One region of the Halopseudomonas oceani genome, then DNA from elsewhere that is predicted to be linked to it. Evidence: predicted binding sites of a transcription regulator. Region 1 holds the regulator's gene; each other region holds the start of a gene.

Region 1 (10,200 bases):
ACAATGGCCAATATCTTCAGCAGCACATCCTCTTTCACACGGTGGAACTCGGCCCAGACCGGCGTGGTAAAACAGTAGATAAAGAAATCGACCGAGGACGGCGAACAGCGGTCAAAAAACACCATCAAGGTCTGGCCCTGATCAATATCCTCGTGCGCCTGCAACATCTTGCGCACCTCCGCAACAATCGGCTCCATTCGTGCAATGTCGTCATAGCGAATGCCAATGTGCTCATAAATACGCCGATGCGTCATGCGTGACGGGTTTTCAACCACGATGCTGGCAATCACCGCATTGGGGATGTACAGCGGCCGTTTATCGAAGGTGCGAATACGGGTCAGGCGCCAACCTATCTCTTCAACTGTCCCTTCGATATTGCGATCAGGCGAACGCACCCAATTACCAACCACGAAGGGGCGATCAAGATAAATCATCAGCCCCCCAAAGAAGTTGGCCAGCAGGTCCTTGGCGGCAAAGCCTACCGCTATGCCACCAATGCCGCCGAACGCCAGCACCCCAGAAATGCTGTAGCCCAATGATTGCAGCACGACCAAGACCGCAGTGATCACCACTGAAGCACGTAGCAGCTTGCCAAGGGCGCTGACGGTTGTCTGATCGGCTGGCGTTTCCCGATAAGCGGGGTCCACGAGGCGCAGCTCGACCTGACGCATCATGCGCAGAATAAACCAGGTCAGCAGTACGATCAGCAGCACGCGCTGCACCTGATCCAGTACGGCGGCCAAACTGTCATCCATCTGCAACGCGGTGATCCGCGCTGCCCACATCAACCCCATACTCCAGATCAAAACCCACGCCGGACGCCGCGCCGCCTCAACCAATGCGTCATCCCATATATTACGGGTGCGCTCAGCACGCTTTTGCACATGATCCAGCACGCGCTTGGCAACGTAGGCAGCAACCAGCGAGGCCAGCACCACGGCGAAAACATGATATATCCACGCCTCACCAATCAACGGCAGTTGGTCAAGCTGCAACTGCTCCGGCAGCTGTTCGATAAAATCATTCAAACCAGGTCAAACTCCCTCAGTAAGGCAACAGCCTGACGCCACTGGGGCGTGGCACGATAATCAGATCCCGCCGGCGTGCGAGTAAGCATACGAGCAATCCGCGATGGACATTGGAGCTGCTGCTTCTGAGCATGCACCAACCCCTCCTCGGCCGCGGCACGATCATTACAAATCAACAGCATGTCGCAACCAGCCGCCTGCGCGGCGTCAATGCGCGCGTCCATGCCGCCGACCGCATGCGCGCCGGCCATAGTCAGGTCATCACTGAAAATCACCCCGTCAAACCCCAACTCGGCACGCAGAATGTCTTGCAACCAGCGGGTCGAGAAGCCAGCAGGAAGCGGGTCAACCTGCGAATAAACCACATGCGCCGGCATGATGCCGTCCAGCTTGCCGGCCAGTGCCGCGAAGGGCACCAGGTCAGTGCGGCGAATGTCGCCCAGCGGCCGCTCGTCTATCGGCAGAGCAAAGTGCGAGTCCGCCTCGGCCCAGCCATGACCAGGGAAATGCTTGCCGGTCGCAGCCATGCCTGCCGCATGCAGCCCGTCGATATAAGCCCCAGCGAGACGCGACACCTGGTCCGGGTCGCCGCCCAGCGAGCGATTGCCAATTACCTGGCTGCGCCCGTGATCAAGATCCAGCACCGGCGCAAAGCTGATATCGATGCCGCAGGCCAGCATTTCAGTCGCCATGACCCAGGCCGCCGCTCGCGCAACGGACTCGACCGACTCAGCATCGACCGCAGCCACATCCGCGAGCGCCGGCAGGCGCAACACATCACGGCGCAGGCGCTGCACCCGACCACCTTCCTGATCGATGGCAATCAGCATATCGGGACGCTCTGCACGAATGGCACGTACCAGCTCAGCAACCTGCCTGGGCGACTCGGTATTGCGCGCGAACAAAATCAGACCGGCCACTTCCGGCTGACGCAACAACTGCCTGTCTTCTGCTTCCAGCCACAGGCCAGGCAGGTCCAGCATCAAGGCACCCTGTTTCAATATTGCTTCTCCTGAAAAACGAAAACGCGCAATCAATGCGCGTCGATTTGAACGCTACAACCGACCGGCGTGCGCTCGAACAGTTCCAGCATGTCGGCGTTACGAAGACGAATACATCCATGCGAGAGCGGTTCGCCCATTGGTTGATCGTCACCGGTACCATGCAGATAGATATAGCGGCGCTGGGAGTCAACCTGGCCACCCCGGTTGAAGCCGACCTGCTCGCCACACAGCCAGAGAATTCGGGTCAGAATCCAGTCGCGCTTAGGGAACTGCTCAGCCAACGCCTGCGACCAGACTTCACCAGTGGGTCTGCGCCCGATAAAAACCGCTCCCAGCGGCTGCCCATCGCCGATCCGGGCACGCACCCTGTGCGCCCCCCGGGGGGTGCACCCGGAGCCTTCCTGTTCGCCCGCGCCATTGAGCGCCGTAGAGACACCATAACAGCAGACCGGCAGGCCGTCGCAGTAGCCAACCAGCGTCTGATTAGTAAGGGAAATATGGATATGATCGAGCTGCATGTCACCTCCAGCGCTGCGCACACCTTAGCGGACGGCGCAGCCGAGGTAAATGGAGTCTCAGGGCGAAACGACTTCCGCACGCGCCACTGAGGCGCTCTCAGCGCGCATGCCGGCCGCCAGGAACGGGACCATCAGGCGCAAGACATCATCGACCTGCCGCGGTTCACCAAGTTCAGCCTCAGCAATCGCGCGCAACGCCTTCATACTGGACATAGTGAACGCTGCGCTGCCCAGCATGAAATGCACGCGCCAAAACAGCTCCTGCGGCGGAATGCCCGGCACAGCACCGACCAGCAGTTGCATATAGCGCTGAAATACCTTGCCATACACTTCGCTGAGGTATTTGCGCAGATGCCCCTGGCTTTGATTGAATGCCAAACCAAGCAGACGCATGAAGGTCGACAGGTCGTGACCGTTACGCGGCTTTACCGCCAGTGCCTGATGCACCAGCATTTCAAGCAGGACCTCAAGACTGAGCGGAGCATCCTTACCGCGCGCCTCATGCTGATCCAGTTCCTTTTCAAGGCTACTGACAAACGGATCAAGGAAGCGCACGAATACCGCCTGGATCAGCGCCTTCTTGGAACCGAAGTGGTAGTTGACTGCCGCCAGGTTGACGCCAGCCTTGCTGGTAATAAGACGCAGAGACGTTTCGGCAAAGCCTTTCTCTGCAAACAGCTGTTCGGCCGCGTCAAGAATACGCTTGACCGTATCGGACTGCGCCATGCGCTCCCCCAGTAAGACAAACAATCGTTTCAAACATACGTTTAAAACGATTTTAGTGTCAACCCCAACTCCTCTCCCTGTGGCAATCAGTCGTACTTGCACCCTCTTTTAGTACCTATCCGCACCCATGCCTCTCCTAGCCATCCAAATTTGGGGTTGCCGAGACCAAACAACTGTATATAATCCCAGATACTGGATAAAAACACAGGCAACCAGCCATGCAGAAACTTACCGCGCGACAACAGCAGGTTCTGGCGTTCATTAAGGAATACATGGACAGCAATGGCTACCCGCCAACTCGGGTCGACATTGCAAAGACGCTGGGTTTCAAGTCGCCCAATGCAGCTGAAGACCATCTGCGCGCCCTGGCCCGCAAGGGCGCAATCGAAATGATCCCCGGCGCCTCTCGCGGTATCCGACTGCCAGAGTCCGAAGGCGAAGCAAACGATGATCAGCTACCCGTTATCGGCCGGGTTGCCGCAGGCGCCCCGATCCTGGCCCTGGAAAATATTGAAGATCACTGCCGCATCTCGCCCGACTTTTTCACTCCGCGCGCCGATTATCTGCTGCGCGTGCAGGGAGAAAGCATGAAAGATATCGGCATCATGGATGGCGACCTGCTGGCGGTACATCGCACCAGCGAAGCACGTAACGGACAGGTAATTGTCGCCCGCATAGGGGAAGAAGTAACAGTCAAACGCTTTCAGCGTCAGGGCCGCAAGGTCTCGTTGATCGCGGAGAACCCTGACTTCAAACCAATTGAAGTCGATCTCGCAGAACAGGAACTTACCATTGAAGGTTTAAGCGTCGGAGTTATCCGTCGCTGAGGAGCTGATCATGCAGTACGCCCGCACCGAGCAACAGACACTGACTCAAACTGACCTGTTTCACAACGCTCTGATGGCTACCCGCCTGAAGCACCGCGCATTCGAACAGTCAGCGCCCACCGTGCCACAGGACGAAGAGTCAGAAGGCAGCTACAGCGAAATGACCCTCCAGGGCAGCGCCCGCCAGTGCCTGCAATGGTTGGCTCCAGTATTGCGCGAGCTTAGTCAGAAAGACTGCCGGCGCTGGTTGACCCTGATTGATCCGCCGACGGCGGTCAGCCAACAATGGCTGCGAGGCGCCAACCTGGACCCGCAAAGAATTATGATCGTACGCTCCAAGGCTGGCATGGATAGCTTGAAGCTCTGCTGCGACCTGCTCAAGATGGGTGGCAGCCACACTGTTGTCAGTTGGCTAGACCATGACCACTGCATAGCACCCCGCCTTGAACGGGCAGCCCAGGCCGGCCGGTGTCATAGCCTGAATGTCCAGCTCGGCTGATAATGCACAAAAAGCTTCTTCGTTCGCGGAAACCCGAGGTAACGCGACGCGGGGGTATTAGACCAAGGCAGTGCACCGAATGCGGGATGACGGAGGGTTCATCCAGCGCTCGCCCGACCCGAGCGGGCGGCTAGCGCAGGCATGAGGACGCTGCCAACCTGCGGAAATTCGCAGTGAGCCACAAAAAAGGCCAGCTAGCTGCTGGCCTTTTCGATAACGTTACTATCACTCAATGCAGGACGCGACTCTCAGGAATAACCTCGTCGTCGTCATCCTCATCCATCATCTGACCAGCCGCCTGCATTCCAGCACTGATCATCGCCTTGGCGACTTCAATATAGCTTTCTTGCAAATATTCCCGTGCATCGCGGGAAAACTCGATGACCACCAACGGCTCACCCTCTTCGTCGGAACGGCGCAGAGCAACCTTGCCATTGGCGAGCTCGACGATTTCAAGGAAGGGTGAAGGCATTGCTGATATCTCCTGTCTGAATTGCGCGCAGTGTAACACAGCGCCGGATTCAGGGCATCCGCGATGCCATTTTCACCATTCCTGCATACCATCACGATAGGCGCGCACGCGACGGGAAATTTCCTGCAGCGCCTCCTCCGCCTGAGCGCTAGTCCACTCGCTGACCGGCGCAGCACTGCTGGCAATCAACGAGTTGGTCGAGTTATCGATCGGCTGCGGCGGCGCCTGCAGACGCTGCCATGCTGCGATAACGCCTGCAAGCCAAGTTTCAGCATTGTCTGCCAGCTCAGTCAACTCAGCCAACTCAGGCCCCGGAAAACGCGTCACAACAGATGGAATAAGCACACCCTCAACGTCACGCGCATCAACCAGCGGCCAGCGGTAGCGATCAGCAACCTCGTGAATCAGTGCCAGGACACCTCGATACAGGTGAAAGACCGCATGCTCACGATGGTACTGCGCCTGCGTCAACGCATCGATCGCGTCACTCTGCTCCGCCTGCTGCCAGGACTCAATAGCTCGCCGGGCGAAGTACAACGCCTGATTGGTGCGGGTATAGACTTCGTTAGCCATGGTTATCGCCTTACCGCTTGGCCTTCTTGCTGCGACCGTCATCCACCGACCACTGCTTACCATCGTGGAACGCCCGCCATCCTGTGGGCTTACCCTCTACCTCGGTCTGCACGTACTGCTCTTTCGTTTTGCGGCTATAGCGCACGACGGTCGGATTACCGTCCGGATCAGCTACCGGCGCATCGAGCAGGAAGTGATACTTCGGGTCAATCTCCGCCTTGTGCGGAATCAGCTCTTTGACCAGCGGTGCCCGAGTTTCACGGTTCTTCGGGAACTGGCTGGCAGCCAGGAACAGACCAGACGCGCCATCACGCAGCACGTAGACGTCATCGACCTTCTGACACTTGAGCTCCGGCATGGGTACCGGGTCCGCTTTGGGCGGCGCTGCCTCGCCGTTACGCAGGAGCTTCCGGGTGTTCTTGCACTCGCTGTTGGTGCAACCGAAGTACTTGCCGAAACGGCCCGTTTTGAGCTGCATTTCACTGCCGCACTTGTCGCACTCCAGCGTCGGGCCATCATAACCCTTGATCTTGAAGTGCCCGGTTTCGATTTCAAACCCGGAGCAGTCCGGATTATTACCGCACACATGCAGCTTGCGACGCTCATCGATCAGGTAGCTATCCATGGCTGTGCCGCAAATTGCACAGCGGTGCTTGCCGCGTAGAACGCGAGACTCACCTTCTTCGTCGTCATCAGCCACTTCGTTACCGGGCACCAGGTTGATGGTCGCCTTGCACCGCTCCTTGGGTGGCAGGGCGTAACCAGAGCAGCCTAGAAACACGCCAGTGGAGGCAGTGCGAATCATCATCGGCCGACCACACTCCTGACAGGGGATATCAGTCAGTGTTGGCTGATTGGCGCGCATCCCTTGCTCAGCAGCCGAAGCTGCACTGAGCTTGGCACTGAAGTCGCTATAAAAGTTATCGAGCACTTGCTTCCAGAGCACATCGCCGTGAGCAACATCATCCAGCGACTCTTCCATGCTGGCGGTAAAACCGTAATCCATCAGGTTCGGGAAGCTCTCATTCAGGCGCTCGGTGACAATGTCGCCCATCTTCTCAGCGTAGAAACGGCGGTTGTTGAGCGTGACATAGCCACGGTCCTGAATGGTCGAAATGATGGACGCATAGGTAGACGGGCGGCCAATACCACGCTTCTCCAGCTCCTTTACCAGACTGGCTTCCGCGTAGCGTGCCGGCGGCTTGGTGAAGTGCTGCTTCGGGTCCAGCCCCTGCAACGCCATCGCGTCATCAACCTGGATATCAGGCAATACTTCATCTTCACCGCCCTTGCCCTGCTGCGGCATGACACGGGTGTAACCATCGAACTTGAGGATGCGCCCCTTTGCTCGCAGCTCGAACTCACCGGCGGCAACCAGGATACTGGTCGACAGATACTTGGCCGGTGTCATCTGACAGGCCACGAACTGGCGCCAGATCAGCTCGTACAGCCGCTCGGCGTCGCGCTCCATGCCCTTGAGGTCGGCTTGCTTGAGCTTAACGTCAGAGGGACGAATCGCCTCGTGCGCCTCCTGAGCTCCTTCCTTGCTGCTATAGAGGTTAGGCTTTTCCGGCAGGTACGGTGCACCAAAATTGCTTTCAATGTAGCTGCGCGCCATGGCGATGGCATCGGCCGACAGATTGGTCGAGTCGGTACGCATGTAGGTGATGTAACCCGCTTCGTACAATCGCTGGGCCATCATCATGGTTTTCTTCACACTGAAACCGAGGCGCGTGCTGGCAGCCTGCTGCAGTGTGGAGGTAATAAAGGGTGCGTTCGGACGCGTGCTGGTGGGCTTGTCCTCACGTTTGACCGCCTTGTAGGCAGCCTTTTCCAGTACCGCCAGCGCCGCATCAGTCTGCGCCTTGCTGGTCGGACGGAAATTCTCGCCGTTCTGCTTTACCACCTCAAAGCGAACGCTTTCAGCCTTGGGCGTATTCAGGCGGGCATGCACTTCCCAGAACTCTTCCGGCACAAAGGCACGAATTTCGCGCTCTCGATCAACGATCAGCTTGACCGCGACCGACTGCACGCGGCCAGCCGAAAGCCCCCGGGCAATCTTCTGCCACAGCAGCGGGGACACCATATAGCCCACTACGCGGTCGAGGAAGCGGCGTGCCTGCTGGGCATTGACTCGGTTCATATCTAGCTCGCCAGGCTGCGAGAACGCGTCCTGGATGGCCTTCTTGGTGATCTCATTGAACACTACGCGCTTGTAGCGCGAATCGTCACCACCAATGCTCTCGCGCAGGTGCCAGGCGATGGCTTCCCCTTCGCGGTCCAAATCCGTTGCGAGATAGACGGTGTCGGCGTCCTTGGCCAGACGGCGCAGCTCGTCGACGACCTTTTCCTTGCCGGGCAGGATCTCGTAGTGGGCCTTCCAGTCGTTCTCGGGATCAACGCCCATGCGTTTGACCAACTGGGCCCTGGCTTTCTGCTGCTTTTCCTGCTCGCTGGCAGCTGCCTTGCGACCACCCTTGGGTTTGCTTTCGGTCTTGCCACTGCCGCTGGTGGGCAGGTCGCGAATATGGCCGATACTCGACTTCACCACATACTCGTTACCGAGATACTTGTTGATTGTCTTGGCCTTGGCTGGCGACTCCACAATGACCAGTGCTTTTCCCATGGATACTTTTTTTCCTGACCCGAACTGAACTCGAAACTGGCGACTCAGCCACATCGCTCGGCGGATTGCCGGATGGACTGGAGGGGCCAGAGCCTACACGTCTTCGCTGATAAAGGTAAAGCGCGGATGTGACTCCCCGTCAACCTCGACCACTTCATTGAACATGGCCAGCGGCCTTACCCAAAGATCGAACTCGCCATACAGCGTTCGATACACGACCAGCTGCTCCTCGGTCTCCGAGTGCCGCGCTAGCCCAATGACCTGATAGTCCTTTCCTTTATAGTGTCGATAGCGTCCTGGACGCATTGTTGCCCCCCTGCCCAACGGCAGCATCAATAAAAAAGCCGAGGCACAAGGCCTCGGCTTCCGGTAACACCTACAGGCTTCAGACGCGCTCGAAGACCGTGGTGATGCCCTGACCCAGACCAATACACATGGTAGAGATACCGATAGTGCCACTGTTCTGTTTCATGACGTTCAGCAAGGTGCCGGAGATACGTGCACCGGAGCAGCCGAACGGGTGGCCCAGAGCGATCGCGCCGCCGTGCAGGTTCACCTTCTCGTCCATCTTGTCCAGCAGCTTCAGGTCTTTCAGCACCGGCAGAGCCTGGGCAGCGAAGGCTTCGTTCAATTCAACGAAATCAACGTCATCCATAGTCATACCAGCACGCTGTAGCGCCTTTTTAGTCGCCGGGACCGGACCGTAACCCATGATCGCCGGATCGACACCAGCCACCGCCATTGAGCGGATAACGGCCAGCGGCTCCAGCCCCAGGGCCTGGGCACGCTCGGCAGACATCACGATCATGCAGGAAGCGCCGTCAGTGATCTGCGAGGACGTACCCGCGGTGACCGTACCGCCCTTCGGATTGAATGCCGGACGCAAGGCAGCCAAGCTTTCCAGGGTGGTCTCGGGACGAATAGTCTCGTCAGTCGTGAACACCTTCAGGAAGCCGTTCTCGTCGTGCCCTTCCATCGGGATGATCTCATCCTTGAAATTGCCTTCGACGGTAGCCTTGTGCGCCAGACGGTGAGAACGCTCACCAAAGGCATCCTGCTGCTCGCGGGTGATGCCGTGCATCTTGCCCAGCATTTCGGCAGTCAGACCCATCATGCCGGACGCCTTGGCAGCATACAGCGACAGGCCCGGGTTCGGGTCAACACCGTGCATCATGCTGACATGCCCCATGTGCTCGACACCACCAACGACAAACACATCACCGTTACCGGTCATGATCGCCTGGGCGGCAGTATGCAGCGCGCTCATGGAAGAACCACACAGGCGGCTCACCGTCTGCGCTGCACTGGTGTGCGGAATCGGGGTCATCAACGACGCCATGCGCGCGATGTTCCAACCCTGCTCCAGGGTCTGGTTTACACAGCCCCAGATCACATCTTCGACTTCTGCCGGATCGATCTTCGGGTTACGTGCCAGTACGCCAGTGATGAGGTTGGCGGACAGGGTTTCAGCACGCACGTTGCGATACATGCCGCCCTTGGAACGGCCCATCGGGGTGCGGCCGAAATCGACAATTACGACGTCTCTCGGATTCAGGCTCATAGATTTACTCTCGCTCTGTACGTTCCGCGGTTAACCGAAGAATTTCTGACCGTTCTTCGCCATTTCACGCAGCTTCTCAGTCGGTGCGTACATGGCGCCGAACTCGGCGTATTTATCAGCAATGGCGACAAATTCAGCCACGCCGATGGTGTCGATGTAACGCAGGGCACCTCCACGGAAGGGCGGGAAGCCAATACCGTAGACCAGACCCATATCTGCGTCAGCTGCGGACTCGACGATGCCGTCTTCCAGGCAGCGCACGGTTTCCAGACACAGCGGAACCATCATGATTTCGATGATTTCCTCGTCAGTAAACTCGCGCTGCTCCAGAACCACTTCCTTCAGCAGTTCGTAGGCCTTCGCATC
Region 2 (10,200 bases), 1.4 Mb from region 1:
TCTTGTGGATGCGTATCGCCGGGATCTGCTGCCGCTGGCCGAGGGCTTGACGCCCAACGGATTCGAGCTGGGGCGCCTGACCGGGCGGCCGGTGAATGATGTTGAAAGCGTGGTTGCCGCCGCCCGCACCTTGCTGACCGGACGCACGCAATGGGTTGCCGTCACCAGTGCGGCACCTGATACCTGGGCCGCTGACGAAATGCAGGTCGTGCTCGTCACCCGCACCCAGGCCGAAGTTATCGCGCATCCGCGCCTCACTGCGACCCCCAAGGGCACTGGCGACCTGTTCTGTGCCAGCTTGGTCGGGCATTGGATCAATGGTGTCGATCTGTCGGAGGCGGCCACCCGCGCGTGCCGCCACGTCGTTAGCGCGTTGCAGCGTACCCAGCAGGCGCAATGCGCTGAATTGCTGCTGCCCCTGACCGGCCGATGCAATGCCGGCAGGGCGGTGGATCATGCGTCAGTCAGCAAATTTACCTACAGGATTTTTCCATGCAAGCAGTCACTTCCCATCTGATGCGCGCCTATGCTCGTCAACCGGTCTCCTTCGTGCGTGGTAACGGCGCGCAGCTCTGGGATGAACAGGGTGTTGAGTACCTGGATGCGATTGCCGGTGTCGCGGTCACCAGCCTCGGTCACGCTCATCCGGAGATTGCTGCTGTCATCGCCGATCAGGCAAAGACGCTGCTTCACACCTCCAACGTGTTTGGCATCGACTGGCAGGAGCGGCTGGGAGAACGACTGTGCGCGTTGACCGGGATGCAAAGCGCCTTTTTCTGCAACTCGGGTGCTGAAGCCAACGAGACGGCTATCAAGCTGGCCCGGCTGCACGCCCATCGTAAACAGGTCCTGCAGCCGCAGATACTGGTCATGGGAAATGCCTTCCATGGCCGCACCCTGGCGACACTCGCCGCCACAGACAATCCGGCTAACCAGCAGGGCTTCGGGCCGCTACCCGAGGGCTTTCTGCGGGTCCCCTACAACGACATTCGCGCAGCACGCGAGGCGGCCGAACACTGCCCGGACATTGTCGCGGTGCTGATCGAGCCGGTGCAGGGTGAAGGCGGCATTCGGGTGGCCAGTGCTGACTACTTACGCGAGCTGCGCTCACTCTGTGACCAGCATGGCTGGCTGTTGATGCTGGATGAGATTCAAACCGGCCTGGGCCGCACAGGCGCCTGGTTCGGCTATCAGATAGCGGACATCGAGCCGGACGTCATAACGCTGGCAAAGGCCCTGGGTAACGGGTTCCCTATCGGCGCCTGTCTGGCGCGCGGTGCGGCGGCTGATCTGTTTTCTCCCGGTCTGCACGGTTCGACTTTTGGCGGTAATCCGCTGGCCTGCAGGGTGGCCTTTACCGTGCTCGACATCATGGCGCGAGAGCGGCTGGCGGAACGGGCTGCGGTGCAGGGTGCTCGTTTGCTCGCGGGGTTGCAGCAGGCGCTGGACGCTCATCCGCATGTCACTGCCATCCGTGGTCAGGGACTGATGGTAGGAATCGAGCTGGATCGGCCCTGCAAGGAGCTGGTGGGACGCGCGCTGTCCGAGCAGCAGCTGCTTATTACGGTGACCCGAGATACCGTCATTCGGCTATTGCCGCCGCTTACCTGCACTGACGAGCAAATCGACGACATTGTGCTGCGTCTTACCCGCCTGCTGTCGGCGGGCACGGAGGTGGGTGTGATGAAAGTTCAACCTAGCGCAGAGCTGGAGCCCGCGACCTGATGTGCGAAGTGAACCCGCAAGTGACGGTGGGCGTAGTTGAGCTGAATGACGCTCGCCGTCCTGAATAGGCCAATCCCGAATTTCAGAGAAAGGAACAACCCCATGTACGACACCTCCCTGGCGCTCAGCGACTTTGACCCAGAGCTGGCCGATGCTGTTAAACAGGAAGAACGCAGGCAGCAAGACCACATCGAGCTGATTGCGTCAGAGAACTACGCTAGCCCGCTCGTGATGGCCATGCAGAACTCGGTATTCACCAACAAGTACGCTGAGGGCTACCCCGGTAAGCGCTATTACAGCGGCTGCGAGCATGTGGACGTTGCTGAGCGCCTTGCTATCGAACGGCTCAAGAGGCTGTTCGACTGCGATTATGCCAATGTCCAGCCCCATGCCGGTGCCCAGGCCAACGCGGCTGTATTTCTGGCGCTAACCAATCCCGGCGATACGGTGATGGGTATGAATCTGGCCCAGGGTGGCCATCTTACCCACGGCAATCCGTCCAACTTCTCGGGTCGCCTTTACAAGATCGTGCCTTACGGGCTCAACCCGGAGACCGGGCTGATCGACTACGATGAGATGGAACGCATCGCCCTGGAAACCCGGCCCAAGATGCTGATCGGCGGGTTCTCCGCCTACTCGCGTTACAAGGACTGGGCGCGCATGCGCTCGATCGCCGACAAGGTGGGCGCCATCTTCTGGGTGGACATGGCTCACGTAGCTGGACTGGTTGCGGCGGGGGAATACCCCAATCCGCTGCCCTATGCCCATGTCGTCACCAGCACCACCCACAAGACGCTCCGCGGCCCACGCGGCGGCATCATTCTGGCCAAAGGTCAGGGTGATGACTTTTACAAGAAGCTCGACTCTGCTGTGTTCCCGGGCACCCAGGGCGGCCCGCTGATGCATGTCATCGCCGCCAAAGCCATCGCCTTCAAGGAGGCGCTGCGGCCGGAGTTCAAGACCTACCAGCGCCAGGTGGTTGCCAACGCCCGGGCGATGGCGGCCGTGCTTCAGCAGCGTGGCTACAAGATCGTCTCGGGCGGCACCGACAACCACCTGATGCTCATCGATCTTTCCGCCAGGCCTTACACCGGCAAGGAGGCTGATGCGGCCCTGGCGGATGCCTACATCACGACGAACAAGAACTCGGTGCCCAATGATCCGCGTTCACCTTTCGTCACCTCAGGCATACGCATTGGTACGCCAGCCTTGACTGCGCGTGGCTTTGGGATCGTCGAGTGCGAACAGGTGGCGGGTTGGTTGTGCGACGTGCTGGATGCAATGGCAACCGGTGTAGACGAACTGACCGCAGTGCGTGACCGGGTCCGGGAGGAGGTGGTGACGTTGTGCCGCCGTTATCCGGTATACGGCCCATGCACGTGTGATTGATTGCGGCAGTAGGAGGTTCGGGTTGCCGAGCGCTGTTGTGCTGGAGAAACTCAGCGCTCTTCTTGATTGATGACATTTTGTTGGGCTGTTTTTTGTAAGAAATTTCCTACAAAGCGTGTGAGACTTCGCCGTTGCAAGATGTGGGTGGAACGAGTTTTTTCCCGTGCTTGAAATGGTAAGTGCATGAAAATGTTGATTTTTATTTTTGATGGTGTGCCTGTTTTGGTCGCTGTAGGGGGCTTGCGGACGATCCGGCATTCGTTAAGATGTACTCAAGCGCGACGGATAGCGCTACTCGGCAGGGAGCTGAGTCAGGGATTTTCAGGAAGATGAAGCCAGGATGGCTGGACACGGAAAGCACATATGGAATAAAGAGTGGGCGGGCTATCCCGCCCCTTTTTTTGCCTGAAATTTGACCCCAGAATTCAGAGCCTCAAGCCTCAAGCCTCAAGCCTCAAGCCTCAAGCCTCAAGCCTCAAGCCTCAAGCCTCAAGCCCCAAGCTAAAACCACATAACAGGCTCACACTGGTGCGCTTCCAGCTTCCAGCTTCCAGCTTCCAGCACAAAAAAACCGGCACATGGCCGGTTTTTTTTATTGCGTGGCAGCTGGCTGCTCAGCGCTCCAGGTATTGCAGCTTGTCCGGTACGCCATCCCACTCTTCGGCGTCGGCCAGTGCATCCTTCTTCTCGGTGATGTTCGGCCACACTTCAGCCAGATCGGCGTTCAGCTCGGTGAACTCCTGCATATCCTCTGGCACCTCGTCTTCAGAGAAGATGGCGTTGGCCGGGCATTCGGGTTCGCACAGGGCGCAGTCGATGCACTCGTCCGGGTGAATGACCAGGAAATTCGGGCCTTCGTAGAAGCAATCAACCGGGCAGACCTCAACACAATCGGTGTACTTGCACTTGATGCAGTTGTCGGTAACAACAAAGGTCATGGTGAGGTCTCCATTGAATCAGGCTGGCAAAATCTGGCGCGTAGTCTAGCAGTTTTTTACCGGCGGTACAGAGTAACGCCGGGTTTTGCGCAGATTAAAGCGAGGTCGCGACACGTTTGATGCAAATGAATATCATTTGCCGAAATTACGACCACTCTCGTTTCAGTTTGTACAGTAGCTCAAGCGCTTGGCGAGGGCTGAGATCATCCGGCTCCAGTGACTGCATCTGTTCGACCAGAGGGTGAGGTGCGCTGGCAAACAGATCACTCTGGAACGGTTGCTCGCTGGTGCCTGCAGGCTTGCTGCCGTGCTGCTCCAGACTCTGCTGCTCCAGCCGGGCGAGGTGTTCGCGCGCACGCAGGATGACCGGACGCGGTACACCGGCAAGCTGGGCGACTTGCAGGCCATAGCTCTGGCTGGCCGGACCGGGCTGGACGTTGTGCAGGAACACGATGCGCTCGTTATGTTCAGTGGCATTCAGGTGCACGTTGGCCACGCCTTCGTCAGTATCGGCCATGCCGGTCAGCTCGAAGTAGTGGGTCGCGAACAGGGTGAAGGCGCGAACCTTGGCCAGATACTCGGCAGCAGACCAAGCCAGCGACAAACCGTCGAAGGTGCTGGTGCCACGGCCGACTTCGTCCATCAGGACCAGGCTGGCGGCGGTGGCGTTATTGAGTATGTTGGCGGTTTCGCTCATTTCGACCATGAAGGTTGAGCGGCCGCCGGCCAGATCGTCACTGGAACCGATACGGGTGAAGATGCGGTCGACGCAGGACAGCTCGACCTCTGCCGCCGGCACAAAGCTGCCAATATGGGCCAGCAGTACAATCAGCGCAGTCTGGCGCATGTAGGTGGATTTACCGCCCATGTTCGGGCCGGTAATCACCAGCATGCGGGTGTCGGCGTCCAGGTCCAGATCGTTGGCGACGAAGGGTGTTTCCAGCACCTGTTCGACCACCGGGTGGCGTCCCTGGCTGATCTGCAGCTGACTGCCCTCGATAAAGCGCGGGCGGCTGTAATCGAGGCTGCCGGCGCGCTCGGCGAGGGTGCAGAGCACGTCGATCTCGGCCAGGCTGGCAGCGCTGGTTTGCAGTGCGGCAAGGTCTTCGTTAAGACGGTCGAGCAGTTCATCGTACAGTTGTTTTTCGCGTGCCAGCGCGCGGCTGCGGGCCGACAACGCCTTGTCTTCAAAGGCCTTCAGTTCAGGTGTGATAAACCGTTCGGCGCCCTTGAGGGTCTGGCGGCGAATGTAGTCTGCTGGCGCCTGATCGGCCTGGCTGCGGGACAGCTCGATAAAGTAGCCGTGTACCCGGTTATAGCCGACTTTGAGCGTGTTCAGCCCGGTACGCTCGCGTTCGCGGGTCTCCAGGTCGATCAGATACTGGCCGGCGTTTTCGCTGATGTTCTGCAGCTCGTCCAGTTCGGCGTCGAAACCGGCCTTGATTACGCCGCCGTCGCGCAGCACGGCGGGCGGGTTGTCGATCACGGCGCGTTCCAGCAGCTCGGCCAGCTCCGGGTAGGTGCGTACCTGTTCGGCCAGATTGCGCAGGTGTGGTGTTTCCAGCGTCTGCATGCAGTCCTGCAGCGCGGGCAGGGCGGCCAGCGCGTCGCGCAGGCGTGCCAGATCGCGCGGACGCGCAGAGCGCAGGGCAACCCGGGCGAGTATCCGTTCGATATCGCCGATGCCCTTGAGCTGCGGCTGCAGGTCGAGATAGAACTGCTGGTCGAGCAGGGCGCTGATGCTGTCCTGGCGTGCGCCCAGGACCTTCAGGTCCCGCAGCGGACGATTCAGCCAGCGCGCCATCAGGCGGCTGCCCATGGCCGTTGCAGTATGGTCGAGCACGTCGAGCAGGGTGTTGTCACGGCCACCAGACAGGTTCTGGTCGATTTCCAAATTCCGGCGGCTGGCGCTGTCGATAATCACGCTGTCTTCAAAGCGCTCTTGCGCCATGCTGCGGATGTGCGGCAGGGCGGTGCGCTGGGTTTCCTTGGCATAGCTCAGCAGCGCACCGGCGGCGCCGAGGCCGAGGGTCAGGTCCTGACAGTCGAAGCCAACCAGATCCTTGGTGCCGAATTGCTGGGTGAGGGCCTTGAAGGCGCTGTCCTGATCGAACTCCCAGGGGGCGCGGCGACGCACGGCGCGGCGGCGTTCGATTGGCGTGTTGCTTTCCCAGTCATCGGGAATCAACAGCTCGGCTGGCGCCAGACGTTCCAGTTCACCAAGCAGGGTCTCCCAGCCGCGCAACTCCATGACCACAAAGCGGCCGCTGTTGATGTCGAGCGTAGCTAGACCAAAGCCGCGTTCGGCACCCACCAGCGCGGCCAGCAGGTTGTCACGGCGCTCATCGAGCAGTGCTTCATCGCTGACTGTGCCTGGGGTAATGATGCGGGCAACCTGGCGCTCGACCGGGCCCTTGCTGGTGGCCGGATCGCCGACCTGCTCACAGATGACGACCGACTCACCCAGCTTGACCAGTTTGGCCAGATAGCCCTCGGCGGCATGGAACGGAATGCCGGCCATCGGGATCGGCTGACCGCCGGACTGGCCCCGTGCGGTGAGGGTAATATCGAGCAGGCGGGCGGCTTTTTTGGCGTCGTCGTAGAACAGCTCGTAAAAGTCACCCATGCGGTAGAACAGGAGCTGCTCGGGGTGTTGCTGCTTGATGCTGAAATACTGCTGCATCATCGGCGTGTGGGCGGTGGATTCGGTTTTGCTCTTTTTCATCAATGACTCGAAATATGCGGCAAAGGCGGTGTCACCGGGCGCGGCGGATGCGCTGGGAACGGTGGCTGAAGCGCCGTTTCAGGTTGGCGCAAAGGGTATCACGTCGCTGTAGTCTGCTGCAGCGCCGGAGGTGGTTGGCGATGGCGGGAAACCCTGATTGCCGAATGTGGTCGCAGGGTATTCGCAGGCAGCGTGCCAACTGGCATGCTGTTGTCTGATATCCACGCGTACAGGAGTGAACCATGTCGCACTATGACCCGCTGATCGACTCTGCCGCTGCAAGGCTTGGCAAAGTGCTGGAGCAGCTGGGGTTGCAGGTCAGCACTGCTGAATCCTGTACTGGAGGCGGGATTGCCGAGGCGATAACCCGGGTTGCTGGCAGTTCGCGCTGGTTCGAGACCGGCTTCGTCACCTACGCCAACGCCAGCAAGAGCCGTTGGCTTGGGGTGGACGCAGAGGTTATCGACGCACATGGCGCGGTGAGTGAGCCGGTGGTCAGAGCGATGGCTTCCGGGGCCAAGGAGGCTGCCGGGGCAGCGATGGCCGTAGCGGTCAGCGGTATTGCCGGCCCTGATGGCGGTAGCGCCGAGAAGCCGGTAGGAACGGTCTGGTTCGGTTGGGCGCTGGCAGACGGTAGCGTCGTCAGCGAGTGCAAGCGCTTCCAGGGGGGGCGGCGAGAAGTGCGCGCGCAGACGGTTCTGCATGCGCTTGAGCGGCTGGTAAAAGAAGCTCAGCAGCAGGCTGCGAACCGGTTGTCAGTCTGAGTGAAATCGGGGGTAGGCGGGCCATTTTTTCTGTGGAATAATACTGACCAAATATACAGTAGTTGATCGGTCGGTCGCCTCGGTGCCCGCCCCAAGCCAAGAGGATGCGAAATGGACGAGAACAAAAAGAAGGCGCTGTCGGCTGCCTTGAGCCAGATTGAACGTCAGTTTGGCAAGGGCGCGGTGATGCGCATGGGTGATCACGAACGTCAGGCTATTCCAGCCATCTCCACCGGCTCGCTCGGGCTGGATATCGCCCTCGGTATTGGCGGCCTGCCCAAGGGCCGTATCGTCGAAATCTACGGGCCGGAGTCTTCCGGTAAGACCACGTTGACCCTGTCTGTCATTGCCCAGGCGCAGAAGCAGGGTGCGACCTGCGCCTTCGTCGACGCCGAGCACGCGCTGGACCCGGAGTACGCTGGCAAGCTGGGCGTCAACGTTGACGACCTGCTGGTGTCTCAGCCCGACACAGGCGAGCAGGCACTGGAAATTACCGACATGCTGGTCCGCTCCAACGCGGTTGACGTGATTATCGTCGACTCGGTGGCGGCGCTGGTGCCCAAGGCTGAAATCGAAGGCGAAATGGGCGATCACCACGTCGGTGTGCAGGCCCGTCTGATGTCCCAGGCGCTGCGTAAAATCACCGGTAACATCAAGAACGCCAACTGTCTGGTGATTTTCATCAACCAGATTCGCATGAAGATCGGCGTCATGTTCGGCAACCCGGAAACCACCACTGGTGGTAACGCGCTCAAGTTCTACTCCTCCGTTCGTCTGGATATCCGCCGTACCGGCGCAGTGAAGGACGGTGATGAGGTGGTCGGCAGCGAGACTCGCGTCAAGGTCGTCAAGAACAAGGTGGCCCCGCCGTTCCGTCAGGCCGAGTTCCAGATTCTGTACGGCACCGGCATCTACCACAACGCCGAGATCATCGATCTGGGTGTGCAGATCGGTCTGGTTGAAAAATCGGGTGCCTGGTACAGCTACCAAGGCAACAAGATCGGTCAGGGCAAGGCCAATGCAGCCAAGTTCCTGCAGGAAAACCAGCAGATCGCGGACGAAATTGAGAAGGCTATCCGTGATCAGTTGCTGGCCAAGCCGAGTAAGGCCAAGGCGGAAGCCGAGGCTGACGCCGAACTGGAAGGCTAAGAGCTGAGTGTGATGCGTTCGCGCGCCGCGCTGGACAGTCCGCTGGCGATTCGTCGCTCAGCAATGGATTTGCTGGCGCGGCGCGAGCATAGCTACAGCGAGCTGCTGGGCAAGCTACGTCAGCGCGGCGCCCCGACTGAGGCGGCAGAGATTGAGCTGGACCGTCTGGTCGAAGATGGCTTGCTCAGCGATGCGCGTTTTTGTGAAGCCTATCTGTATGCCCGTAGTCAGCGCGGTTACGGGCCTGCCCGTTTGAGAGAGGAGCTGCGCCAGCGTGGTGTGGCCGAGTCGCTGGTTGAGCGGACGTTGGCGGAGTTTGATCAGGACTGGTCAGCTCTCGCCCAGCGTGTATTCAACAAACGGTTTCCCGAAGGTCGAGCCAGTGACGCTGCCGAGCGCGGTAAGCAATTGCGCTTCATGCAGTACCGCGGTTTTGGTGGTTTTCAGGTTGATTGACGAAGTCGATCAAGGCTCGCAAGCTACCCTGATCCCGCTCATTGAAGTCAAAGCACAGCCGTGTCAACGACCCTAACTCGGGCTCATCCTGTTCCATCGCGCAGACGCCTTGCTGAACAAACCCACCTGATTTGCAAATATGCCCGAAGCGGGCGTCCAACTGAGCCAGAGCCTGTTCGTTCAGTGGCTGGTTCAAGCGCAGCATGAACTGCTCGTCGACGCGCCTGGAAGAGTGATAGTTGCTATAGAAATCCAGTACTACCTGCATTGCCTGAGCGGGGGATGCACAGGGTGTCAGCAGGTTGATGTCGTCCGGCTTGATGTAGTGGCTGTCTGCCAGGTGGCTTTGGACGAACTGCAGGAATGCTTGCCAGTACTGACCATCTGGCTGATCGAGCAGAATGATCGGCACCATCGGGCTCTTGCCTGTTTGCACCAGTGTCAGTACTTCCAGCGCTTCATCAAGGGTTCCAAAGCCACCGGGACAAAGGATCAGCGCGTCGGCCTCCTTGACGAAGAACAACTTGCGCAAAAAGAAGAAGCCAAACGACAGGTCGTGGCTGGTGCCGTGCACTACGTTGTTGGAGCGCTGCTCGAAGGGCAGAGTGATATTGAAGCCCAGGCTATGATCCAACCCAGCACCTTCGTGGGTGGCGGTCATGATGCCGCCACCAGCGCCGGTAATCGCCATGTAATCGTTGGCTGCTAACTCCGCGCCCATCGCGCGGGCAAGCGCATACAGGGGGTGGTCGGTTGGCGTGCGTGCCGAACCAAAAACCGTTACCTTGCGCCGCCGCTTGAATATTTCCATGCGGGCAAACGCTTGTTCCATCTCGCGGATGGTGTGCAGCATGATCTTGGCGTCCCAGCGATTGCGGTCTGCCTGCGCCATGCGAATAACATCCAGCAGCATGTCGCGGTAAAGCGGTGCGTTCTCGCTGTCCGCGGCGCAAAGTTGAATCAGTTCGTCGACCTTGACCGGTATTTCGCTACTACCGGTTTGCCAGTGACGACTGAGAAAATCAGCCGGATCGTTGTCTTGCATTGGGTGGAC
Region 3 (10,200 bases), 1.9 Mb from region 1:
TCGATGGTATCGGCATTGGCGCCGATCATTTCCACACCGTACTGCTCCAGTACGCCGTGCTTTTCCAGATCCAGCGCACAGTTGAGCGCGGTCTGGCCGCCCATGGTCGGCAGCAGCGCGTCCGGACGCTCCTTCTCGATGATCTTGGCAACCGTCGGCCACTTGATCGGCTCGATATAGGTCGCGTCGGCCATGGCGGGGTCGGTCATGATGGTCGCCGGGTTGGAGTTGACCAGAATGACGCGGAAACCTTCTTCCTTCAGAGCCTTGCAAGCCTGGGCGCCGGAGTAGTCAAACTCACAGGCCTGACCGATAACGATAGGGCCGGCGCCGAGGATCAGAATGCTTTTAATGTCTGTACGTTTTGGCATAGTCGTTTACAAATCCTAGGGTGTACCGGGGTTCAGGCGCGTTTTTTCATGGCGTCGATGAAACGGTCGAACAGCGGTGCCACATCGTGCGGCCCCGGGCTCGCCTCAGGGTGCCCCTGGAAGCTGAATGCCGCTTTGTCGGTGCGCTCGATCCCTTGCAGGGTGCCGTCGAACAGCGACTTGTGGGTCGGTCGCAGATTGGCTGGCAGGCTGTTCTCGTCAACCGCGAAGCCGTGGTTCTGGCTGGTGATCATCACCACCCCGGTATCCAGATCCTGGACCGGGTGGTTAGCACCATGATGGCCGTGCCCCATTTTCACCGTCTTGGCGCCGGAGGCCAGAGCCAGCAGCTGGTGACCGAGACAGATACCGAACACCGGAATGTCGGTCTCCAGAATTTCCTTGATCGCGGCGATGGCGTAGTCGCACGGCTCCGGGTCACCCGGCCCGTTGGACAAAAAGACACCATCCGGGTTCAGCGCCAGCACCTCGGAGGCGAGCGTCTGTGCAGGCACCACCGTCAGGCGGCAACCGCGAGCGACCAGCATGCGCAGAATGTTGAACTTCACACCGTAGTCGAAGGCAACAACGTGATAAGGCAGATCGGCGTCGCTCAGCTCGGGATGGCTGTCGGTCTCGAGATTCCAGACGCTGGAGCGCCACTGATAACGTTCCTTGACCGACACTTCCTTGGCCAGGTCCATGCCCTTAAGGCCCGGAAAGCTGCGCGCCAGCTCAAGCGCCTTTTCCTCGGAGATATCATCGCCAGCCAGCAGACAACCATTCTGTGAGCCCTTCTCGCGCAGGATACGCGTCAGGCGGCGAGTATCAATGCCGGCGATGGCGACAATATTGTTATCCCGCAAATACTCATCCAGCGACTGCTTGCAGCGCCAGTTGCTGGCCAGCAATGGCAGGTCACGAATAACCAGACCGGCCGCCTGGACGGCGTCGGACTCAACATCCTCAGGGGTAACACCGGTATTGCCGATGTGCGGATAGGTCAGCGTCACGATTTGACGCGCATAGGAGGGATCGGTAAGGATCTCCTGATAACCGGTCATGGCCGTATTGAACACGACCTCGCCAACACTGGAACCGTCGGCGCCGATGGACTCACCACGAAAAATGCTGCCGTCGGCGAGTGCGAGAATGGCTGGCTTGGACAAGAAAACCTCCGAAAGAACTGACACATTTCACCAAACGCGGGCTGCACAAAAGCGGGAATGTAGTGCTGAACACAACATCCCGCTTGCAAAGGCATTGTCAGATACGCGCTGAATAGACAGATTAGCGCAATAGTTTAACCACTTGAGGTCAAAATATCCACACCGCAACCGCCCCTCACGCACCAACAAGGATCACCACCGCAGCCCCGCAATCTCTTCATTCTTAAACAACTCTGTGTTACAACAGCCGCTGAAGACCGACGGGCAGGAGCCCGCAGCAGACGGCGCAGACCGTCAAACCGGGCGCCTCTCAGCCCCCGGCATACACAAGAACAAGACAAAAAAGGACTCGGGGACTCTCACCATGCCAACGCTCTTGAAACGCCTGCTGGTGCTGCCACTGCTGCTCATCGCCTCACTATCCCATGCCGATCCGCAGCAGCTACAACAACTGCACGAATTCCGCAGCGAAGCCTTCAAGGCCGGAACCTACCTGCTGATCGACAACAACCTCTACGAACGCGTTCGCGAACCCGGCAACCGCGAAATTTACAATGGCGCGCTACAGCAGATGGATTCACTGCTGCGCCAGATGAACAACCCGGGCAACCTGCGCCAACTGTACAGCGACTTCGTTAAGCTGATTCGCGAACTTGAGGACCTGCCCGATGGCGAGGAGTACTACAGCCTGGCTACGGTGAACCGCATCATGATGGCGCACGGCAAGCTCGAGAACGCCGCCGCCGAACTGTACGAAGCCGAAGTCCCGGGCAGCCCGGCCAACCTGGTCGCCCTGCAACGTCAGAGCATCGATATCAGCCGCATTCTGCTGCTGTACGAAAACAACATGTTCAGCTCCGTTGGCGTGTACTTCCTGCCGAGTAGAGAGGGTCTGTTCGGCGAACTCGACACCCGCATCAGCGAGGGCTCAAATCAGCTCAAACAGCTCATGCCGGATCACAAGGACACCTTTGATCGACTGGACAAGCAATACAGTTTCATCCAGCCGCGCCTGATCAACTACCATTCTGACTGGGTACCCACCATCGCCGCGTTCTACCTGACCAAAAACACCCAGACCCTGGACGACCTCTCCCGCGAGCAAGCAAGCCTCGCCGAGGCCAGCGCCAGTACCAACTGAGTTTTCCGGCACAAAAAAAGGGTGGCCAACCGGCCACCCTTTTTTTGTGCCGAACTCGCATTCAGCCCTTGAGGCCAAGCACGTCCTGCATATCAAACAACCCCGCAGAACGGCCAGCCAGCCACATAGCTGAGCGGACCGCTCCCTTGGCAAACGTCATCCGACTGGACGCCTTATGGGTAATCTCAACGCGCTCACCCTCGGTCGCAAACAGCACAGTGTGATCACCAACCACGTCACCGGCGCGAACCGTCGCAAACCCGATGGTCTTGGGATCACGCGCACCGGTCTGCCCTTCACGCCCGTAGACCGCGACATCGGCGAGATTGCGACCCAGCGCATCAGCCACGACCTCCCCCATGCGCAGCGCCGTTCCGGACGGAGCGTCGACCTTGTGACGGTGATGCGCCTCGATGACCTCGATATCAGCATCATCCCCCATCACCCGCGCAGCCATGTCCAACAACTTGAGGCAAAGATTGACACCAACACTGAAGTTGGGCGCAAAGACAATTGAAATATCCTTTGCCGCCTCTGCCAACACCGCCTTTTCCTCTTCAGAAAAGCCGGTGGTACCGATCACCATCGACTTACCTGCAGCACGGCAGATCTGAAGATTGACCAGCGTCGTCGTCGGATGAGTGAAATCAATCAATACATCGAACTCATCAACCACTTGCTTGAGATCACCACTGATCACAACGCCCAGGCGGCCAACACCGGCCAGCTCACCCGCATCAGCGCCCACCAGCGAGCTGTCAGGGCGCTCAATCGCCGCCGTCAGCGCAGCGCCCTCAACCTGACCAATGGCTTCGATCAGCGTCTTGCCCATGCGCCCGGCAGCGCCAATTACCGCAATCCGTCTCATGTTGCGCCCTCGGCTCAGAATTTCATGTCTTCGAAGAAGTTCTTCACACCGTCGAACCAGCTCTTGGCCCGCGGCGACTGACTGGAACCCTCTTCCTCAAGAGTCTGACGCAGCTCCTCTAGCAGCTCGCGCTGACGCTTGGTCAGATTCACCGGGGTTTCTACCACCACACGGCACAGCAGGTCGCCGGCCGAACCGCCACGCACTGGCGTAACGCCCTTGCCACGCAGGCGGAACAACTTACCGGTTTGCGCCCCTTCCGGGATCTTCAACTTGACCCGGCCATCCAGGGTCGGCACTTCCAGCTCGCCACCCAGCGCCGCGTCGACGAAGCTAATCGGCACTTCACAATAGAGATTTTTGCCATCACGCTGGAATATCTTGTGCTCACGCACCGAGACAACCACATACAGGTCGCCTGCCGGCCCACCATTGACGCCAGCCTCACCCTCACCAGCCAGACGGATACGGTCACCGGTATCAACACCAGCCGGGACCTTGACCGACAGATTCTTTTGCTTCTCGACGCGACCGTTGCCGTGACAATCCTTGCACGGATCGGTGATCATCTTGCCGGTACCATGACAGCGCGGGCAGGTCTGCTGCACCGAGAAGAAGCCCTGCTGCATACGCACCTGACCATGACCACCACAGGTGGTACAGGTTGTCGGTGTGGTGCCCTTCTTGGCGCCGCTACCATCACAGGTTTCACAGGCAACCAGCGTCGGCACACGAATGGTTACCGTAGTACCACGCACAGCCTCTTCCAGGTCCAGCTCCAGGGTGTAACGCAGGTCACTGCCGCGCTGAACACTGGAACGACCACGACCGCCGCCACCACCAAAGATGTCGCCGAACACGTCACCAAAAATATCGGAGAAGTTGGCACCGCCGCCAAAGCCGCCCGCACCACCGCCCATATTCGGATCCACGCCGGCATGACCATACTGGTCGTACGCTGCGCGCTTGTTGGCGTCGGTCAGAACTTCATAGGCCTCGGTCGCCTCCTTGAACTTCTCTTCCGCATTCTCGTCATCCGGGTTGCGATCCGGATGGTATTTCATCGCCAGGCGGCGATAGGCCTTTTTCAGCTCGGCCTCGCTGGCGCCCTTTTCGACACCCAGCACTTCGTAATAATCACGCTTGGACATGTGTTCGATTTCCCTCAGAGAGACACTCGGCACAAACGGCAACGCGGGAGAAGCTCCCGCGTTGCCTGGCAGAGTGGTCTGACTGCACGCGAACGTACAGCCCGAACCGGTTCATCAAGGACTTACTTGTTGTCCTTGACCTCTTCGAACTCGGCATCGACCACGTCATCGGCATCATTGCCGGACTCGGCACCTGCCGCCCCTTCGGCCTGACCCGCCTGAGCCTGCTCCGCGTACATCTTCTGAACCAGCGGACCGGATGCTTCAGACAACGCGTTGATCTTGGCCTCGATCTCTTCCTTCTCACCGGTCTTGATCGCCGCTTCCAGATCAGTCAGCGCAGTTTCAATGGCCGCCTTCTCTTCGTCAGTCGCCTTATCACCCGCCTCGGTCAGCGTCTTGCGAGTAGCGTGGACCAGTTGATCGGCCTGATTGCGCACTGTCACCAGCTCTTCAAACTTGCGATCTTCCTCAGCATTGGCCTCGGCGTCGCGCACCATCTTCTCAATTTCATCGTCCGACAGGCCGGAGGACGCCTTGATCACGATGGACTGCTCTTTGCCAGTCGCCTTGTCTTTGGCAGACACGTTGAGAATACCGTTAGCATCGATGTCGAAGCTGACCTCAATCTGCGGCACACCACGCTGCGCCGGCGGAATGTCAGCCAGATCGAAGCGACCCAGTGACTTGTTCTGAGTCGCCTGCTTACGCTCACCCTGCAGCACGTGAATGGTCACGGCCGTCTGGTTGTCGTCAGCAGTCGAGAACACCTGCGACTTTTTGGTCGGGATGGTGGTGTTCTTCTCGATCAACGTGGTCATCACGCCGCCCATGGTTTCGATACCCAGCGACAGCGGGGTAACGTCCAGCAGCAGCACGTCTTTCACGTCACCAGCCAGAACCGCACCCTGGATGGAAGCACCGATGGCAACCGCTTCGTCCGGGTTAACGTCCTTGCGCGGCTCTTTATTAAAGAACTCGGCAACGGTTTTCTGAACCAGCGGCATGCGGGTCTGACCACCGACCAGAATCACGTCGTTGATGTCAGACACATCCAGCCCCGCATCCTGCATGGCGATGCGGCAAGGCTCGATGCTGCGCTTGATCAGGTCTTCAACCAGCGACTCCAGCTTGGCACGAGTCACCTTGACGTTCAGGTGCTTCGGACCGGACGCGTCTGCAGTGATGTACGGCAGATTAACGTCAGTTTGCTGGCTGGAAGACAGCTCGATCTTGGCCTTTTCGGCCGCCTCTTTCAGGCGCTGCAGGGCCAGCGGATCGTTGTGCAGATCAACGCCGTTTTCTTTCTTGAATTCGTCTGCCAGGTAGTCGATCAGACGCATGTCGAAATCTTCACCACCCAGGAAGGTGTCACCATTGGTAGCCAGCACTTCGAACTGGTGCTCACCATCAACTTCGGCAATTTCGATAACGGACACGTCGAAGGTGCCACCACCCAGGTCGTACACAACGATGGTGGAATCGCCACGCGCCTTGTCCATGCCATAGGCCAGAGCGGCTGCAGTGGGCTCGTTGATGATCCGTTTGACTTCCAGACCGGCGATACGACCAGCATCCTTGGTGGCCTGACGCTGACTGTCATTGAAGTAGGCCGGAACGGTGATAACCGCTTCGGTAACCGGCTCACCAAGGTAGTCCTCGGCAGTCTTCTTCATTTTCTTCAGTACTTCAGCAGACACCTGCGGCGGAGCCATCTTCTCGTCATTCACCTGAACCCAGGCGTCGCCGTTGTCAGCCTTGACGATCTTGTACGGCACCAGCTTGATGTCCTTCTGAACGACGTCTTCTTCGAAACGACGACCGATCAGGCGCTTGACCGCGTACAGGGTGTTCTGCGGATTGGTAACCGCCTGACGCTTGGCCGACTGGCCAACCAGGGTTTCACCATCGTTGGTGTAGGCGACGATCGACGGAGTGGTACGACCACCCTCAGCGTTCTCGATCACCTTGGCAGAACCGTTTTCCAGAATAGAGACACAGGAGTTGGTGGTCCCCAGGTCGATACCGATAATCTTGCCCATATGTTTCTCTCCAAGTCGTGCTACCGCGCTCAGTCAGCGGCATTGTTTATCTGTGCATGAGCCCTTGATGGGGGCTGCAAAATCAATTTCAAGCCTGCTCGTCAATCGAGGGTGCCGCGCCAGCCGCAGGCGCCTTGCTGACAACTACCATGGCCGGACGCAGCAGACGCCCACTCAGGGTGTAGCCCTTCTGAAACACCTTGAGCACGGTATTGGGCTCAACGGCGGTGCTTTCTTCCATCGCCATGGCCTGATGCAGCTCAGGATTGAAGGGTTCGCCCTCGGGCAGAACCGGCACTACCTGGAATCGCGCCAGGGTGTCGGCAAACATCTTCAGGGTCAGCTCAATGCCTTCGCGCATCGGCTTGATCGCCGGATCATCCGCACTGGAAAGCTCCAAACCGCGCTCCAGACTGTCGACGATCGGCAGCAGGTCATTGGCAAAACGCTCCAGCGCAAATTTGTGCGCCTTCTCCACATCCTGCTCGGCCCGACGACGTGCGTTCTGCACGTCGGCAGCAGCCCGCAGAGCCTGATCCTGAGCGGTAGCCAGCTGTTCCTCCAGACTTGCTACACGCGCTGCAAGATCGCCCTCGGGAGTCGCAACGGTCTGATCAACCATGTCGTCCTGATCCTGCAGATCCGGTCTCTGTTCCTCTGCCATGTCTTTCTCCTGTCATAGGCTGGGCGTGTGTTTGCGCGCAATCGCTGTACACGCAGTCAATATCGAACGACCGGTGCAACCGATCGGGTCTGGCAACCTATATGGGGACTGTCCACACGGCTTCAAGGGTCAATTTGCACAGGGATACAACAGAGGCGGGAGGGACTTGTCGTCCCGAAGCGAACTACTGTATAAACAACCAGAACAATTTTCTTCAGGAGCACGCGCCATGCTGGTCCATCTCGCGGTCAATAACTACGCCATCGTCGACAACCTTGAGCTCGAACTGGGTGGCGGCATGAGTGTAATTACCGGCGAAACCGGGGCCGGCAAATCCATCATGCTCGATGCACTCGCCCTGACTCTGGGCGACCGGGCAGACAGCGGCGCGGTGCGCCCCGGTGCGGACAAAGCCGACATTCTTGCCACCTTCGACATTCGCGACATCCCGGAAGCCCGCCAATGGCTTGCCGAACGCGACCTTGCACAGGACGACGAACAGGTCATCCTGCGTCGGGTGATCACCGCTGAAGGTCGCTCGCGCGGCTACATCAATGGCTCCCCCTGCCCCCAGCAGGATCTGCGCGCCCTTGGTGAAATGCTGATCGACATACACAGTCAGCACGAACACCAGTCACTGCTGAAAACCGATACCCACCGCCGCCTGCTAGACGAATACGCCGGCGCCGGCGAGCTGGCGCGCCAGGTGCAGCTTGCCGCCCAACGCTGCCGTCAAACGGAAAAAGCGCTGCGCCAGGCCAGCCAGCAGAGCGAAGATCAGACAGCACGCCAGCAATTGCTCACCTACCAACTGGACGAACTGGACAACCTCAGCCTGCAGGATGGCGAACTGAACGAGCTGGAAGCAGAACAGCGCCAACTGGCCAGCGCCGACCAGATCCTGCATTCCTGCCAGCAGGTCATCAACATCTGCAGCGAAAACGACTCCGGCAGCGTCCTTGAAGCGCTCACCGCCAGCCTAGGTAGGCTCGACGCATTCAAGACTCACAGCAGCCAACTGGGCGAAGCCAGTGACCTGATTGCCAGCGCGCAGATTCAAATTGAGGAAGCCGTTGGTGAGCTGACCCGCTACCTCGATCACTTCGAGGCCGACCCGGAACGCCAGCAGTATGTGGAGGAGCGTCTGAGCGCCATCTTTGAATTGGCCCGCAAGCACCGCGTCCAGCCACAGGAGCTGCCCGCGCTGCAGCAACAACTGATCGACGAACTGGAAGGCCAGCAACAGCAAGCCGCCGACGCCGAGCGCCTGCAGGAAGAACTGATTGCCTACCAGGCCCACTTTCGCCAACTGAGCGAAAAGCTATCAGCGCAACGCAGCAAGGGCGCAGCCAAACTCGCCAAGGCAGTAACCCAGGAAATTCAACGCCTCGGCATGCCAGGCGGACGCATTGAGCTGCAGCTGACTCCGCTGGACGCAGACAGCTACCCAATTACCGGACTGGAGACCGTCGAGTTCCTGGTCAGCGCCAATCCGGGGCAACCCGCCAAACCGCTGGCCAAGGTTGCCTCAGGTGGCGAACTGTCTCGTATCAGTCTCGGCATTCAGGTCATCACCGCGCAGACCTCACGCGTCCCGACGCTCGTATTTGATGAGGTGGATGTCGGCATCGGCGGTCCAACCGCCGAAATCGTCGGACAATTGCTTCGCCAGCTCGGTGCTCGCGGCCAGGTACTGACCGTCACCCACCTGCCACAGGTCGCCGCACAAGGCCATCAGCACTTGTTTGTACGCAAGCAGCAGACACGCAACAGCACCCGCACCTGCATCGACCAGCTTGACGACAACGCCCGCGTACAAGAGGTCGCCCGCATGCTTGGCGGCGTCGACCTGACCGACGAATCGTTGGCTCACGCCCGCAAACTGCTTAGCGTCACGCACTGAATAGCCATAAAAAAACCGGGCAGAGCCCGGTTTTCTAGCACGAGATCAGCGCTTACTTACCGCCGGCCTTGCGTACATAAAGCACCAGATTATGGTCGACCAGCTCATAACCGTGCTCTTTGACAATCTCGCGCTGACGCCGCTCGATTTCAGGGTCGAAGAACTCGACCACTTCGCCAGAGTCGACACAGACCATGTGGTCGTGATGCTCACCATCAGCCAGTTCAAACACGGCGTGGCCGCCGTCGAAATTGTGGCGCACTACCAGTCCGGCAGCTTCAAATTGCGTCAACACGCGATAGACAGTAGCCAGGCCAACGTCTTCGCCCGCCTCCATCAACGCCTTATAGACGTCCTCAGCGCTCATGTGGCGGTCGCTTGAACCGTCGAGCATTTGCAGGATCTTAACCCGAGGCAGAGTCACCTTCAGGCCAGCTTTGCGGAGTTCTTGATTTTCAACCATGTCACTATTCTCGTTCAGCGCTTCGCAGGGCGGGATGAGTCGGGTATGATCGTGGCAATACAGCCATTCCAAAGATAGCGGATGTTAGCACGTGACGCGAAAAAGCTTTAATCGAATCCTTTTCATGCTGTTATGCAGTGTCTCTATCGGTCTTCTCGGAGGCTGTGGCTTCGTCCCCGGCATCTACAAGATCGACATCCAGCAAGGCAACGTAGTCACTCAGGAAATGGTTGACCAACTACGCCCTGGCATGACCACCCGCCAAGTGCGCTACATCATGGGCACCCCGCTGATTCAGGACACCTTTCACCCCAATCGCTGGGATTACCTGTACAGCATGGAGTCCGGCCACAGCGAGCGTGTACAGGAGCGCATCAGTCTGAACTTTGAAGACAACCGTCTGGTTGGTCTGTCCGGCGACTTTATGC

What was found. The regulator LexA, encoded in region 1, represses DNA repair genes until DNA is damaged. The targets are predictions, from matches to a motif close to CTGTNTNNNNANACAG.
Region 2: a site for LexA is predicted at 7,585-7,600, ahead of recA (recombinase RecA). Genes of this name have one in related genera too.
Region 3: a site for LexA is predicted at 7,594-7,609, ahead of recN (DNA repair protein RecN). Genes of this name have one in related genera too.

What each region holds. Positions count from the first base shown of each region.
Region 1 covers NZ_OY781932.1:3,050,152-3,060,351, forward strand. Annotated here, with positions in the region: gene ACKPCU_RS14285 (mechanosensitive ion channel family protein) at 1-1,028, opposite strand, end outside; gene nagZ (beta-N-acetylhexosaminidase) at 1,025-2,011, opposite strand; gene ACKPCU_RS14295 (L,D-transpeptidase) at 2,062-2,550, opposite strand; gene ACKPCU_RS14300 (TetR/AcrR family transcriptional regulator) at 2,608-3,276, opposite strand; gene lexA (transcriptional repressor LexA) at 3,495-4,103, shown strand; gene sulA (SOS-induced cell division inhibitor SulA) at 4,114-4,602, shown strand; gene ACKPCU_RS14315 (hypothetical protein) at 4,832-5,074, opposite strand; gene ACKPCU_RS14320 (DUF6586 family protein) at 5,147-5,647, opposite strand; gene topA (type I DNA topoisomerase) at 5,658-8,273, opposite strand; gene ACKPCU_RS14330 (DUF1653 domain-containing protein) at 8,367-8,579, opposite strand; gene fadA (acetyl-CoA C-acyltransferase FadA) at 8,659-9,834, opposite strand; gene fadB (fatty acid oxidation complex subunit alpha FadB) at 9,865-10,200, opposite strand, start outside.
Region 2 covers NZ_OY781932.1:1,607,567-1,617,766, forward strand. Annotated here, with positions in the region: gene pdxK (pyridoxine/pyridoxal/pyridoxamine kinase) at 1-517, shown strand, start outside; gene ACKPCU_RS07600 (aspartate aminotransferase family protein) at 493-1,725, shown strand; gene glyA (serine hydroxymethyltransferase) at 1,828-3,114, shown strand; gene fdxA (ferredoxin FdxA) at 3,729-4,052, opposite strand; gene mutS (DNA mismatch repair protein MutS) at 4,198-6,777, opposite strand; gene ACKPCU_RS07620 (CinA family protein) at 7,020-7,541, shown strand; gene recA (recombinase RecA) at 7,653-8,690, shown strand; gene ACKPCU_RS07630 (regulatory protein RecX) at 8,703-9,146, shown strand; gene ACKPCU_RS07635 (LOG family protein) at 9,106-10,191, opposite strand.
Region 3 covers NZ_OY781932.1:1,142,936-1,153,135, reverse strand. Annotated here, with positions in the region: gene carB (carbamoyl-phosphate synthase large subunit) at 1-371, opposite strand, end outside; gene carA (glutamine-hydrolyzing carbamoyl-phosphate synthase small subunit) at 404-1,540, opposite strand; gene ACKPCU_RS05380 (hypothetical protein) at 1,905-2,681, shown strand; gene dapB (4-hydroxy-tetrahydrodipicolinate reductase) at 2,743-3,549, opposite strand; gene dnaJ (molecular chaperone DnaJ) at 3,564-4,700, opposite strand; gene dnaK (molecular chaperone DnaK) at 4,823-6,742, opposite strand; gene grpE (nucleotide exchange factor GrpE) at 6,831-7,406, opposite strand; gene recN (DNA repair protein RecN) at 7,636-9,309, shown strand; gene fur (ferric iron uptake transcriptional regulator) at 9,362-9,772, opposite strand; partial or broken gene ACKPCU_RS05345 (outer membrane protein assembly factor BamE) at 9,897-10,200, shown strand, end outside.